Regions from separate parts of the Actinomadura sp. NPDC048021 genome, predicted to be linked through region 2. Evidence: riboswitches for the same ligand, from Rfam matches in the RefSeq annotation. Region 2 holds a riboswitch; each other region holds the start of a gene.
What was found. Region 2 has a riboswitch for thiamine pyrophosphate ahead of AB0C87_RS04565 (cytosine permease). Riboswitches for the same ligand answer to the same signal wherever they lie in the genome.

Region 1 (4,883 bases), on a different contig from region 2:
GGACGACAGGCCCTCCTTCAGCAGCCAGCCGCCGAGGAGCGCGATGAGGATCGGCCCGATGTTGACGACGAGGGCGGCGGTGCCGGCGTCCACCAGCTGCTCGCCCCAGTTCAGGACGACCATGTAGGCGCCGAACCACAGGAGGCCGGCGGTGACGATGCCGGGCCAGGCGGCCTTGGGCGGCAGGCCCTCGCGCCGGACGAGCCAGATCACTCCCAGCACGACCGTCCCGGACAGGAGGCGGCCGAGGGCGAGGGCGCCGGGGCTGTACTCGTCGCCCGCGCTGCGGATGGCGACGAAGGCCGAGGCCCAGAAGACCACCGTGACCGTCGCCGCCGCCACCGCGAGCTTGTTCGCGCGTGCACCGCTGTTCTGCTGCATGTCACGCACCTTAGGGAGGGGACGCTTCCATCGACACCGAAGCGATGTGTGCGGTTGCGCCCCGGTGTGTCCAGTCTGGTGGCGCGCGAATGTGCAGGTCCAGCGAGTATTTCTACATGTGTGGCTTTAGCTTCGCTACGAAGTCGCGAGCCCGTCGAACGGGGAGGACGCCTGGGCGTAGCGGCGCTTGGGGATGCGCCCGGCGAGCCGCGCGAGCCGCCCGCCCTCGACCGCGTGCCGCATCGCGGCGGCCATCCGCGCCGGGGACTGCGCACGGGTGACGGCAGTCGCGAGGAGCACGGCGTCGCAGCCGAGCTCCATGGCCAGGGCCGCGTCCGACGCCGTGCCGAGCCCCGCGTCCAGGATCACCGGGACGGTCGCGCGCTCCACGATCAGCTCGATGTTGTGCGGGTTGCGGATGCCGAGCCCCGACCCGATCGGCGAGCCGAGCGGCATCACGGCCGCGCAGCCGATCTGCTCCAGCCGGTGCGCGAGGACCGGGTCGTCGCTGGTGTAGGGCAGGACGACGAAGCCGTCGTCGACGAGTTGCTCGGCGGCCTCGACCAGTTCGATCGGGTCGGGCAGCAGCGTGCGCTCGTCGGCGATCACCTCCAGCTTGACCCAGTTCGTCCCGAGCGCCTCCCGGGCGAGCTTGGCCGTCAGGACGGCCTCGCCCGCGGTGAAGCAGCCCGCGGTGTTGGGCAGCACCCGGATGCCGCACTCGGTCAGCACTTCCAGCACCGAGCCGCGCGCGGACGGGTCCACCCTGCGCATCGCGACCGTGGTGAGCTCCGTCCCGGACGCGGTCAGCGCCTCGCGCAGCACCGCCATGCTCGGCGCCCCGCCCGTCCCCATGATCAGCCGCGAGCCCAGCTCCTCGCCCGCGATGACCAGCCCGTCGGTGTCGTTCATCCTCATCCTCCCTGGACGGCGGTCAGCACTTCGACGCGGTCGGCGTCCCGCAGGGGCGTGGCCGCCCACTCCGCGCGCCGGACGACCTCGTCGTTCAGCGCCGCGGCGACGCCCGTCGCGGCCGCGGTGACGGACGCGACGACCTCGGCCACGCTCGCGCCGTCGGGCAGCTCGCGCGGCTCACCGTTGACGATCACCTTCATGCGCTCACCTCGGGGGAGAAGCGGTCGGGGGCGAACGGCCCGGCGACCTCGGGGACGGGCCCGTCCAGCAGCATCGCGGACAGGATGTCGGCGCTCACGGGCGTGAGCAGGATGCCGTTGCGGAAGTGCCCGGTGCCCACCAGCAGGCCGGGCAGCGCGGTCGGCCCCATCACGGGCGCGTTGTCGGGCGAGCCGGGCCGCAGCCCGGCGGTGACCTCCGCGAACTCCAGCTCGGTGATGCCGGGGAGCAGCTCGCGGGCGTCGCGCAGCAGCTCCCACAGCCCGCCGGCGGTGACCCGCGTGTCGAAGCCCAGCTCCTCCTGCGTGGCGCCGACGACGATCTCTCCGTCGGCGCGCGGCACCAGGTAGACCGACGATCCCCGGACGAGGCCGCGGGTCGGCCGCCGCAGGAACGGCGCGCGGGTGCGCAGCCGGAGCACCTGGCCCTTGACCGGGCGGACGGGTGGAACGGTCCCGGGAGGCAGGCCGCCGAGGTCGCCCGACCACGGCCCGGCGGCCAGCAGCACCCGGTCCGCGGGGATCACGGTGCCGTCGTCCAGCCCCACGCCGGCGGCGGCGTCGTTCTCGACGACGACCCGTTCGGCCCGCCGCCGGACGAGCCGGACGCCCAGCCGCTCGCACGCCGCCAGCAGCGCCGGGGCGAGCCTGCGGGGGTCGACCGAGCCGTCCTCGGGGGCGAGCAGGCCGCCGCGCACGCCGGGCGCGAGCATCGGCTCCAGCCGCCGGCACTCGCGGCCGGTGAGCGCCTCGGCGGGGATGCCCAGGCTCTCCTGGAACCGGCGCAGGTCGTCCAGGTGCCGCAGGTCGTCGGAGTCGAACGCGACCTCGATGATCCCTTCGGTGCGGTAGCCGGTCTCCAGGCCGGTCAGCTCCTCCAGCTCGGCGACGAACGCGCCGTACCGGTCGCGGGAGGCGAGGCCGAGCCGCAGCAGCGGCTCCTCGCCGTAGCTCAGCTCGCTGACCGGGGTGAGCATGCCCGCCGCCACGGAGGAGGCCCCGGAGGCGGGCGCGGGGTCGACGAGGGTGACGGCGGCGCCGCCGGCGGCGGTGCGCCAGGCGGTGGCGAGGCCGATCACCCCGGCGCCGATGATGACGATCTGCATGCGCGCTCCCTTCGCCGGCATGATCCGGATCAGGTCGTGGCGGTCGGCGGCCCGTTCAGCCGCCCTCTCAGCCCGGTCGCACCGGACTCCCGCGCTCTGTGCTGTTCTGCTGTGCCGTTCCGCTGCCCCCACCTTACGACCTCGGCGAACCGGGCAACTGCCTGGACACCTGTCCATCCGCGGAACGCCGCCCGTTAGGGTGACCTTCATGGAGAGGGTCATCGTCGTGGGTGGCGGGCTGGCCGGCGTGCGCGCCGTGGAGGCCCTGCGGAGCAAGGGGTACGAGGGCGCGCTGACCCTCGTGTCGGCGGAGCGGCACCGGCCCTACGACCGGCCGCCGCTGTCGAAGGCCGTCCTCGCGGGCGAGTCCGACGACACGACCGTCGACGCCGACTGGGACGCGCTGCGCTGCGAGCTGCTGCTCGGCGAGCGCGCCACCGGCCTGCGGCTGGACGGGCCCGGACGCGGCGGAACGGTGGCGTCCACGGCGGGCGACCTGCCCTTCGACGGGCTGGTGATCGCGACCGGCGCCGCTCCGATCACGCTGCCCGGGGAGGGGCGGCAGCACGTGCTGCGCACCATCGACGAGGCCCGCGACCTGCGCGCCCGGCTCACCGCGGGCGCCCGGATCGTGATCGTCGGCGCGGGCTGGATCGGCGCCGAGGTCGCGACCGCCGCGGCCCGCCGGGGCTGCGCGGTCACCGTCGTGGAGGCGGCCGACACCCCGCTGGCGGGCGCGATCGGGCCCGAGGTCGGCGCGCTCACCGCCCCCTGGTACGCCGAGGCCGGCGTCGAGCTGCGGACCGGGGTGAAGGTCGCGGAGGTGCGCGACGGCGGCCTCGTCCTCGCCGGGGGCGGCCGCGTCGACGCCGACGAGGTGGTCGTCGGCGTCGGGGTCCGGCCCGTCCTGTCGTGGCTGGAGGGCTCCGGGCTGCTGCTGGAGCGCGGGGTCGTCACCGACGGCTCCTTCCGGACCTACATGGGAGAGGAGATCCCGGGCGCGCTGCGGCCCGACGTCGTGGCGGTCGGCGACTGCGCCGCCTGGTGGTCGCACCGCTACGGGCGCAGGCTGCTCGTCGAGCACTGGGACGCCGCGCTGAACGCCCCCGAGGTCGCCGCCGCGGCTCTCCTCGGGCAGGACGCCGTGTACGACGCCGCCCCGTACTTCTGGTCGGAGCAGTTCGGGCGCATGGTCCAGTACGCGGGCGACCACTCCGCGTCCGAGCGGCTCGTGCGCAGGGGCGACCCGTCCGATCCCAGGTGGGCGGTGGCGTGGCTGACCGGAGACCGCCTCGACGCGATCCTCACCGTCGGCCGGCCCCGCGACCTGGTACAGGCGAGGCGCGTGATCGCCGCGGGGACGCCGGTGGATCCGGAGGCGATCGCCGACCCGGACGTCCCCGTGCGGCAGGCTGTTCGCGCAGAGCGATCAGAGGGGACGTAACGGCTGCGCAGCGGGTTTGAGTCTTCCGAAGGCGTGGTAGCAAGGGGGCGTGACGCAGATGCACGCAACCGTTGACAGCGCACTGGACCCCCGCACCGACGCCCTGGCCGGCGAGTGGCTCACCCTCCGGGAGACCGCCGACAGGCTCGGGATCAAGCCCAACCGGATCAAGCAGCTCATCCACGAGCACCGCATCCTCGCGGTGCGCCGGGGCGGGGAGCCGATGGTGCCCGCGGCCTTCATCAAGGACGGCCAGGTCATCAAGGGACTGCCCGGCACGCTGACGCTCCTGTCGGACGCCGGCTTCGACGACGCCGAGACCATCCGGTGGCTGTTCACGGCCGACGACACGCTGCCGGGAACGCCCGTGGACGCGCTCACCGAGAACCGGGGGACCGAGGTCCGCCGCCGCGCCCAGGCGCTCGCCTTCTAGGCCGCCGCCGGCGGCGTGAGACGCACGTGACACGATCGCGGGGTCGCGCGCGGCGGGTGACCGCGCGCGCGATTTCGTGATCATCTGTGGAAAGGACGTTCCCCGGCCGTGTCCAGGCACCTCCCCACCGAGCGCGCCGTCGCGCTGCGCGCCCGGCTGAGCCGCGCCCGCCTCTACCTCTGCACGGACGCGCGGGAGCGCCAGGGAGACCTGCCGGCCTTCCTCGACGCCGTGCTCGCGGGCGGAGTCGACATCGTCCAGCTCCGCCAGAAGGGCCTGGAGGCCCGCCAGGAGACCGCCTACCTGGAGGTGTTCCGGGCGGCGTGCGAGCGGCACGGGGCGCTGCTGGCCGTCAACGACCGGGCCGACATCGCGCACGCGGTCGG
Region 2 (4,883 bases):
GCCGTGCAGCGGCTTGAACCCGGTGACGGGCTTGCCGTCCGGCCCGTTGATCGTGAACCGGAAGTCCGTCTTCTCCCCGGCGGTGAGGACGGTCCGCTGCGGGGCCAGCGTGAAGCCGTCCTCCGACACCTGGAGGCCGCCCGGCGCGTGGGACGCCGCGGTCTCGTGCCCTCCGCCGCCGTGCCCTCCGCTGCCGTGCCCGCCTTCGCCGTTCTCGTGGGACGCCATCTTCGCGGTTCCTCCGACGGGGCCGACGATCTTGCCGACGCTCGCGGCGCCGCCGAAGACGACCGCCAGGCCCACCGCGTAGGCCCCCAGCCTGGTCGCGCTGTTCATTGCCGTTTCACTCCGCTCGGTGTTGCGAGGGACGCACCCCGCCGCGGGGGCGAGGCGCGGTCCGCTCAGGAGGTCAGCTGGTATCCGGCCTCCTCGACGGCGTCCTTGACCCGGGCGTCGTCGAGGGGGGTCTCGCTCGTGACGGTGACCCTGCCGGTCTGGAGGTCGACGTCCACGCCGGTCACACCGGCGATCTGCTCGACCTCCTCGGTCACCGAGCTCACGCAGTGGCCGCAGGTCATTCCGCTGACGGTGTAGGTGGCGGTGCTCATCGTCTTCTCCCTCGGTGTTTTACCCCTGGGGGGTATCTCGTGGGCCTCATGCTGCCATAACCGGACACCCGTGACAACCCCTGGGGGGTATGGGTGATTCCGAGATCCGGGTCACACCGCCCCCAGGGTTTTCCACAGGCGTCCACAGGGCTGTGGACGGACGTTCCGGCAGCGTGCCTCGTCGCGGATACTGAACCCATGCCTGAGCTACCTGAGGTGGAGGCGCTGGCGGGGTTCCTGCGGGAGCGCGCGGTCGGCCATGCCGTCGCCCGCGTCGATGTTCTCGCCATCTCCGCGCTGAAGACCTACGACCCGCCGGTGACCGCGCTCGGCGGGCTGACCGTCACCGGCGCGACCCGGCACGGCAAGTTCCTCGACCTCGACGTCGACGGGCTGCACCTCGTCGTCCACCTCGCCCGCGCCGGCTGGCTGCGCTGGCGCGACGAGATCCCGGCCAGGCCCGTCCGGCCCGGAGGCAAGAACCCGCTCGCCCTGCGTGTGCACCTGGACGACGGCTCGGGCTTCGACCTCACCGAGGCCGGCACCAAGAAGGGCCTCGCCGTCTACGTCGTCCGCGACCCCGACGACGTGCCCGGCGTGGCTTCACTCGGCCCCGACCCGCTGGACGAGTCGTTCACCACCGCCGCCCTGGCGGGGATCGTCAACGGCAAGCGCAGCCAGATCAAGGGGCTGCTGCGCGACCAGAAGGTGATCGCCGGTATCGGCAACGCCTACTCCGACGAGGTGCTGCACGTCGCCAGGATGTCCCCCTTCAAGATCGCGTCCTCGCTGACCGAGGAGGACGTCGCCGTCCTGCACGAGGCGATCGTCACCACGCTGCGGGACGCGGTGGAGCGCTCGCGCGGCCTCGAAGCCCAGGACCTCAAGGGCGAGAAGAAGACCGGCCTGCGGGTGCACGGGCGCGCGGGCGAGAAATGCCCGGTGTGCGGGGACACGGTGCGCGAGGTGTCGTTCGCCGACTCGGCGCTCCAGTACTGCCCCACCTGCCAGACGGGCGGCAAGCCGCTCGCCGACCGCCGCATGTCCCGCCTCCTCAAGTAGCGGGCCCCGGGCGCCGTGAGACGGGCCAGGCCCCGGCGGGTGCCGGGGCCTGGCGACGGGAGTCGGGGACGGAGCCGGAACGGGGATGGCTCGTCCGGACGGGACGAAGGATCGGGGACGGGATCAGCGGACCTTCGGGACGTTCCCGAAGACCGGGCCGATCTGGCTCCAGCGGTGCAGCTGGCAGCCGTCGTCGCGGGTGAACGTGGTGTCGATCCGCTTGCCCTGCCAGGTGCCCTCGACCGTGGCGATCTCCGGACCGCCGTAGATCTTGGTGCACATCTGGTCCTTGGGGACGGGCGCGAAGGGATCCTTGACCTTGGTGAGCGCCGCGCAGGCGCCGGCCGCCTCGGGATGGTCCCCGCCCGGCGGGGCGCAGGTCAGCCTCCAGGTCTCGGCGGGCGCCTCCTTGGAGGCCTTCACCCGCACGGTGAGCGTGTCCGCCGGTGAGCCGGACGGCTGCACGGACGTCGTGCCCGAAGGCGCTCCGGCGGAGTTTCCGTTTGCCTGTTCGTCGCCGCAGGCGGCCGTGGACAGGAGCAAGGCCAGCCCGGGCGCTGCGAAAACGAGCGTCCGATACCGCATGCGTGATTCGACGCAGGGGGGCTTCGCACGGTTCCATGGGGGGTGTGATGAATTTCGGGGAAGACGTGCCGGCCGTGGTCGCCGCGGATGTTCCGCAGGACGGCTACCTGCTGGACGTCCGGGAGCAGGACGAGTGGGACGCGGGCCACGCGCCCGCGGCGGTCCACATCCCCATGCGCCATCTCGGCGACCGCGCCGGCGAGATCCCCCGCGACCGGGAGGTCTACGTGATCTGCCGGTCCGGGGCGCGGTCCGCCCAGGTCACGTCCGCGCTCAATCAGGCGGGGTGGCTGGCGAGGAACGTCGGCGACGGCATGCACGGGTGGGCCGAGGCCGGCCGGCCGATGGAGGGCGCGGGGGACGGTCCGCCGTACGTCGCGTGAGCGTCGATGTCGCTGCGTGAGCGTCGATGTCGCTGCGTGAGCGTCGATGACGTCGCGTGAGCGTCGATGACGTCGCGTGAGCGTCGATGACGTCGCGTGAGCGTCGATGACGTCGCGTGAGCGTCGATGTCGCTGCGTGAGCTCGATGACTCTGGGGGATCTGAAAACTTTCGCGTGATCTGACCCGGTTGCCCTCTTCTGGGGCGTGACGGGCGGTTGTACGATCGGGCCTGACCGATGACCGCGGGAGCTCGGGCCACAGCCGGGCTGAGAGGGCGGCCTCCAAGGCGTCGCCGACCGCATGAACCTGTCCGGGTAATGCCGGCGTAGGGAGTGTGTGTCCCGTGACGTCCGACGTCGAAAAGCGCCCTCAGGGCGAGCGCGCCCCCGACGAGGTCCCCTTCACCCTCGACGAGCCGGCCCCCAAGGTCCTCGGCTTCTGGGACCAGAGCGCCTTCTGGGGGAACCTCGGGGTCAGCCTCCTGGCCTTCTCCGGCGCCTACACCGTCCTCGCGCCGGACGCCGGCGGCCGCCCCACGATCTCGATCATGGCGGGCATCGTCGCGATGGCCGTCGGGACGGCCCTCGGCGGGCTGATGCTCGGCCTGGCCGCCGTGCCCGGCGCGCGGACCGGGCAGCCCGCGATGGTGCTGCTGCGCGGCCTGTTCGGCGCGAAGCTGTCGTACGCGCCGACCGTCCTCAACATCGCCCAGCTCGTCGGGTGGGGGACGTTCGAGCTGATCGTCATCGCCGACGCCGCCCGCGAGCTGTGGGACGGCGTCCCGCGCTGGGGCTACGTGGTCGCCGCGGGCGCGATCACCACCGTGCTGACGGTCTGGCCGCTCGGCTCGGTGCGGCTGCTGCGCCGCTACGTGACCGTCGCCGTGGCGATCGCGCTCGTGTACTTCTACGTCCAGCTCGTCCGGGAGCCGCTGCCCGACCTGACGCAGGGCTCCTGGGGCGGGTTCTGGCTCGGCGCGGACGCCGCGCTGGCCGTGTCGATCTCCTGGGTCCCGGTCGCCGCCGACTACACCCGGCACGCGCGCACCGAGCGCGGGGCCTTCGGCGCCGCGGCCGTCGGCTACTCCGTCACGCAGATCGTCGCCTACGTCCTCGGGCTGCTCGCGCTGGCGCTGGTGGCGGGCGACTCGAGCAGGATCTTCGACCCGTTCCTGGGCGTCTCGCTGGGCGTGGTGTTCTTCGCCGTGTTCGTGCTGCGGGAGGCCGACCAGTCGTTCGCCGACACCTACTCCACGGCGGTGTCGATCCAGAACCTGTTCCCCCGGGCCGACCGCCGGGTGCTGAGCGTCGCGCTCGGCGTCGGCATCACCGTGCTCGCGCTGGTCCTCGACATCGGCGACTACGCGGGCTTCCTGTCGCTGATCGGATCGGTGTTCGTGCCGATGCTGGGCGTCCTCGCCGCCGACTTCTTCCTCGGCCGCCGCCGGGCCGGCGGCTGGGACGTCTCGCGGACCGCGCCGTCCCGCTGGGGCATGATCGCGGCATGGGCGATCGGGTTCGTCGTCTACCAGCTCGTCAACCCGGGCACGGTCGCGCGGTGGACCGCTTTCTGGTCGGACGTGCGGGACGCGCTGCACTTCACGCCGCAGGCGTGGATGAGCGCCTCGCTGCTGTCGTTCCTGGTGGCGGGGGTCGCGGCCCTGCTCATCGGTAGGCTTACCAGACGGTAAGGTTTGGGTCGAAAGCAAGTTTCGGCGCAAGTTGCCCGGCGCCATGCCGGAGTGCGGTGGCACGATGACAGACGTGTATCAGCACGTGCACGATCCGATCGCGCGGGCCGTCATCGAGAGCGCCGCCGACGCGATCGTAGCCGTGGACCAGCGGCACCGGGTCACCGTGTGGAACCCGGCGGCCGAGCGCATGTTCGGCTGGAGCGCCGAGGAGATGCTCGGCCGGGTCCCGCCGATCGTCCCCGACGAGCTGAAGGCCGAGCACAACGCCGTCCAGGAGCGGCTCCTCACCCGGCGCGGCGGCGAGGGCGAGACCGACGGCGGGCAGATCTCGATCGCCACCCGCCGCTTCCACCGCGAGGGCCGGCTCATCGACGTGCGCATCGACACGAGCCTGCTGAAGGATCCGAGGGGCACGCTGCTCGGCTGGGTCGGGGTGTACCACCCGGTCGAGGACGACGAGATCGTCCAGAACCGGATGACCGAGCGGGCCCGGCTGGTCCGGCGGCTGAACGACATCGTCGCCGACCTCGGCGCCGAGCTCGACCTGGCCG
Region 3 (4,883 bases), on a different contig from region 2:
GCTCCAGGCTCACCGTCGCGCGCCTCGCGGCGGCGTGCTTGACAACGTTGGTCAGGGCCTCCTGGACGATCCGGTACGCCGCGACCCCCGTCTCCGGGGGCGGCGTCCCGACGTCCCCGTCCCGCAGGTCGACGTCGATCCCGCCGCCGCGCGCCGCGTCGACGAGGCCGGCGAGGGCGTGGAGGCCCGGCAGCGTCTCGGGGGCGCCGACGTCGGTGCCGCGCAGGACCTGGAGCGTGCCGCGCAGCTCGATCCGCGCGTCCCGGCACGTCGAGGCGATGGAGGCGAGCGCGTCGGCCAGCTCCTCCCGGTCGAGCGGCCGGTCCCCGCGCACCAGGTGGGCCGCGGCGCCGGCCCGCACGCCGATCAGCGTGATGCTGTGCGCGAGCAGGTCGTGCAGGTCGCGGGCGATCCGCAGGCGCTCCTCGGCGACCCGCCGGCGCGCCTCCTCCTCCCGGGTGCGCTCGGCCCGCTCGGCCCGCTCGGTGATCGTCGCGAGCCGCGCCCGGTGCACCCGCCACACCTGGACGGCGATGACGACCGACACCACGGCCTCGATGACGGCGATCTGCTCGCGCAGGGATCCGCCGCCCGCCCGCATCGCCGCGCCGACCACGCAGACGGCGAGCAGGCAGCCGACGACGCCGAGGACGATCCGCACCCGGCGCCCGAGCACCGCGTAGGCGAACAGCGCGATCACCTCGGCGGGCACCAGCGCGTGGTGCTGGTACTGCGCCAGGTGGTAGGGCAGCACCAGGACCACCAGTGCCAGCAGGCCGGGGGTCGGCCACCGCCGGATCACCGCGAGCGGGACGTGCGCGGCCACCAGGAGCGCCGCGCCGGGCGCGTCCAGGCCCCGGACGCCGGGCCACAGCACCGCGGCGACGGCCGCGGCTCCCGCCAGCGCCGACGCCGCCAGGGCGTCCTTCACCGTCACCTCGACCCGGGGCACCGTCAGCACGCGCCCATTCTCCCCCACGCACGCGATCTTCGCGCCGCGGCCCGCGCCCCCGCGCGACTGGTCCTTTCGGCGCCCCCTGCGCGGCCGGAGGCCCGCCCTATAGTTCTGCAAACCCCGTCACGAAGGGCCGACAGTTGTCCGTCCCCCCGCCTGCTGTCCCCCCGCCGCCCGTCCCCCCGCCCGGGCTCCGGATGACGCTCGGCGCGCGGGCCTACCGATGGCCGCTCCGCGTCCTGACCGCCGCGCCGGCGGCCGGCGCGGCCCTCCTGCTCGCGGCCCGCCCCGGTACGGGACCGCTCGACCCGGAGAGTGCCCGCCGGCCCCTGCTGCTCTGCGGCGGCGGCTGCCTGCTCGCCGCCCGGGCCGCCCACATCGGGGCGGCCCGGCTCCACCGGGCCCGCCTCATCGTGACCATCGGCGAGCAGGGGGTGACCCTCCGCCGCAGTGGGCGGGAGGCGGCCGTCCCGGCCGGAGCCGTGGAGGCGGTCGGGATCAGGTGGCCCGTCGACGACCCGGTGTGGACGCTCTGGGTCGACCCGGAGCGGGCGCCCGGCGTCGAGGCCGTCGCCGAGGTCGACGGGAACGCGGTGACCCTGCTCAGGGGCGCGTCGCTGCCGTCCGGATGGCTTCCGGCCGTCCGGACGGCGACCGCGGACCGCCTCAGCGCCGCCTGGCGGGTCGTCGACGACGAGGGCCGGGAGGTCCCGCCGCCCGCGGCGGGCGCCCTGGCCGGGGCCCGCCGCATCGTCGTGGACGGCGCGGGCCGGTACCGCGACCGGGACGGCGGCGCGGTGCTCGCCGTGGCCTGCGGCCGGCGCGGCAGGCGGACCATCGTGCTTCGCGACCCCCACGCCGCCGCGCTGCTGGTGGTCCGGGGTCCGTCCCGGCTGCCGGGACGCGACCGCGTGCGCGTCCTCGACGCGGACGGCCGCCCTCTCGGATTCGTGCGCGGCCTGCGGGAGCCGTCCTTCCACACCGCCGGCGGGATGCTCCTCGGCACCACCCGCGCCACCGGCGACGGCCGCGTCGTCACCGGCGTCGACGGCCGCCGCTCGGCCACGCTGCGCATCATCGGCGACGCCGAGGCCCGGGTGGAGCTGGAGCGGTCGCCGTCCGCCCCCGACCCCCTCCGCACTCTGGTCCTGGCCCTGCCCGTCGCGATCCCCGCGCGCGACCTCCGCGCGGGCGCGCTCTAGCCCATGGGCGGCGGTTGCGGCAACCGGGGCTGCCCGGGTTAACGTCGTGGCGACAGATCGCGGGGGCCCGGCGAACCGGGCTGAGATAGCGGCTGGGACGGCCGCTGACCGCATGAACCTGACCGGGTAATGCCGGCGTAGGGAGAGATCGAGTCGTCATGACCGAACCTGTGGTTCCCGCTGCCCGCAAGACCTACCTCCAGGGCTCCCGCCCGGAGATCCGGGTCCCGATGCGGGAGGTGCCGCTGACCAACGGCGACGTCGTCGTCCTGTACGACACGTCCGGGCCGTACACCGATCCAGAGCAGGAGACCGACGTGCGCAGGGGGCTGCCGCCTCTGCGGGAGGCCTGGATCGCCGAGCGCGGCGACACCGCCCCGTACGAGGGGCGGGCGGCGCGCCCCGAGGACGACGGGCGCCGCTCGTCGCCCTCCGCGCTCCCCCCGGGCGCGGGCGGGCGCCTCCCCCAGGCCGACGGCGAGGGCGCCCTGCCGCGGCGGCCGCGGCGCGCCACCGGCGGCGCGGTGACGCAGCGCGCCTACGCCCGGCGCGGGGAGATCACGCCGGAGATGGAGTTCGCCGCGCTGCGCGAGGGCGTGGCGCCGGAGTTCGTCCGGGACGAGCTGGCCGCCGGGCGCGCGGTGCTGCCCGCCAACGTCAACCATCCCGAGATCGAGCCGATGGTGATCGGGCGGAACTTCCTCGTCAAGGTCAACGCCAACATCGGCAACTCGGCCGTCGCGTCCTCGATCGAGGACGAGGTCGAGAAGATGACGTGGGCGACCCGCTGGGGCGCCGACACGATCATGGACCTGTCGACGGGCCGCGACATCCACACCACGCGCGAGTGGATCCTGCGCAACTCGCCCGTGCCGGTGGGGACCGTCCCGCTGTACCAGGCGGTGGAGAAGGTCGGCGGCGACCCGGCGGAGCTCACCTACGAGGTCTTCCGCGACACCGTGATCGAGCAGGCGGAGCAGGGCGTGGACTACATGACCGTCCACGCCGGGGTGCTGCTGTCCTACGTGCCGCTGACGGCGCGGCGCAAGACGGGGATCGTGTCGCGGGGCGGATCGATCATGGCGGCCTGGTGCCTGGCGCACCACGAGGAGAACTTCCTCTACACCCGCTTCGAGGAGCTGTGCGAGATCTTCGCCGCCTACGACGTGACCTGGTCGCTGGGGGACGGGCTGCGCCCGGGCTCCGTCGCGGACGCCAACGACGAGGCCCAGTTCGCCGAGCTGCGCACCCAGGGCGAGCTGACGCGGATCGCGGCGCGGTTCGGCAACCAGGTGATGAACGAGGGCCCCGGCCACGTCCCGATGCACAAGATCAAGGAGAACGTCGACCTGCAGCAGGAGTGGTGCGACGGCGCGCCGTTCTACACCCTCGGGCCGCTGACCACCGACATCGCTCCCGGCTACGACCACATCACCTCGGCGATCGGCGCCGCGATGATCGGCTGGCACGGCACCGCGATGCTCTGCTACGTCACGCCGAAGGAGCATCTCGGGCTGCCGGACCGCGAGGACGTCAAGGCCGGCGTGATCGCATACAAGATCGCCGCGCACGCCGCCGACCTCGCCAAGGGCCATCCGGGCGCGCAGGCGTGGGACGACGCGCTGTCGGAGGCGCGGTTCGACTTCCGCTGGGAGGACCAGTTCAACCTGTCCCTGGACCCCGGCACCGCGCGCGCCTTCCATGACGCGACGCTCCCGGCCGCGCCGGCCAAGACCGCGCACTTCTGCTCGATGTGCGGGCCGCACTTCTGCTCCATGAAGATCACGCGGGACGTGCGGCGGTTCGCGGCCGAGCGCGGCCTCGCCGACGCGGAGGCCCTCGCCGCCGGGATGCGGGAGAAGGCCGAGGAGTTCAGGGCCGGCGGCGGCCGGCTGAACCTCCCCGTCTCCCCCGCCGACGCCTGACCCGGGCCGGACGCGGAGACGCGGCCGGGCCCGCCGTGCACCCGTGCGCGGCGGGCCCGGCCGCGTTCGGGGCCCTCTCGGCGCAGGTCCGGGCACCGGCGCGGATAGGATTGAGGGACCGTTCCAAAGCCGCGGATCCTCCCGATCGCCGCAGGCCCGTTCCATCCCCGGGAAGGATCGACGACCCAGGTGACCAGCGACGACACGCCGAAGGCGCGCCCCGTTCGGGCCGACGTTCGCCGCAACCGCGCGCGGCTGCTCGCCGCGGCGCGGGAGACCTTCCAGCGCCAGGGGGCGGGCGCCTCGCTCGAAGGCGTCGCGCGGCTCGCGGGCGTCGGCATCGGCACGCTCTACCGCCACTTCCCCACCCGCCAGGACCTCCTGGAGGCGCTGCTCGCCGACGTCTACGCCGGGCTGGCCGCGTCCGCCCGCGACCTGCTGGACTCCCCGTCCTCCGGCGAGGCCCTGCTGGCCTGGCTGCGGACGTTCGTCTCTGAGATCACCGCCTTCCCGGGCATGGCGGCCTCGGCGATGGTGTCGCTGCGCGACCCCCGGCTCGACCCCTCCGGCTCCCGCGCGGCGATGTCGGAGGCGGGCGAGGCGCTGCTCGTCCGCGCGCAGCGCGCCGGGGACGCGCCCGCCGGCGCGGCGTTCGGCGACGTGCTGAGGCTCGCGGGCGCGATCGCGACGGTCGCCGAGCGGGACCCGGACGCCGCGGCCCGGCTGCTGTCGCTCGCCGCCGCCGGCGTGGCGCCGGGCGCGGCCCGCTAGAAGCGCGGCCCGCCGGTAGCCGGTCAGTCC

Region 1: another riboswitch for thiamine pyrophosphate. It lies ahead of thiO (glycine oxidase ThiO); the one in region 2 lies ahead of AB0C87_RS04565 (cytosine permease).
Region 3: another riboswitch for thiamine pyrophosphate. It lies ahead of thiC (phosphomethylpyrimidine synthase ThiC); the one in region 2 lies ahead of AB0C87_RS04565 (cytosine permease).

The regions. Positions count from the first base shown of each region.
Region 1 is NZ_JBEZJQ010000041.1:34,416-39,298, forward strand. Features, by position in the region: gene AB0C87_RS40390 (EamA family transporter) at 1-381, opposite strand, end outside; gene AB0C87_RS40395 (thiazole synthase) at 517-1,293, opposite strand; gene thiS (sulfur carrier protein ThiS) at 1,296-1,496, opposite strand; gene thiO (glycine oxidase ThiO) at 1,493-2,620, opposite strand; TPP riboswitch at 2,610-2,723, opposite strand; gene AB0C87_RS40410 (FAD-dependent oxidoreductase) at 2,829-4,064, shown strand; gene AB0C87_RS40415 (helix-turn-helix domain-containing protein) at 4,123-4,497, shown strand; gene thiE (thiamine phosphate synthase) at 4,606-4,883, shown strand, end outside.
Region 2 is NZ_JBEZJQ010000002.1:282,085-286,967, reverse strand. Features, by position in the region: gene AB0C87_RS04590 (hypothetical protein) at 1-336, opposite strand, end outside; gene AB0C87_RS04585 (heavy-metal-associated domain-containing protein) at 402-608, opposite strand; gene AB0C87_RS04580 (DNA-formamidopyrimidine glycosylase family protein) at 807-1,670, shown strand; gene AB0C87_RS04575 (SSI family serine proteinase inhibitor) at 1,794-2,093, opposite strand; gene AB0C87_RS04570 (rhodanese-like domain-containing protein) at 2,303-2,638, shown strand; TPP riboswitch at 2,872-2,989, shown strand; gene AB0C87_RS04565 (cytosine permease) at 2,983-4,329, shown strand; gene AB0C87_RS04560 (PAS domain-containing protein) at 4,394-4,883, shown strand, end outside.
Region 3 is NZ_JBEZJQ010000037.1:9,371-14,253, forward strand. Features, by position in the region: gene AB0C87_RS38985 (sensor histidine kinase) at 1-961, opposite strand, end outside; gene AB0C87_RS38990 (hypothetical protein) at 1,153-2,157, shown strand; TPP riboswitch at 2,207-2,320, shown strand; gene thiC (phosphomethylpyrimidine synthase ThiC) at 2,316-4,082, shown strand; gene AB0C87_RS39000 (TetR/AcrR family transcriptional regulator) at 4,272-4,853, shown strand; gene AB0C87_RS39005 (metallophosphoesterase) at 4,877-4,883, opposite strand, start outside.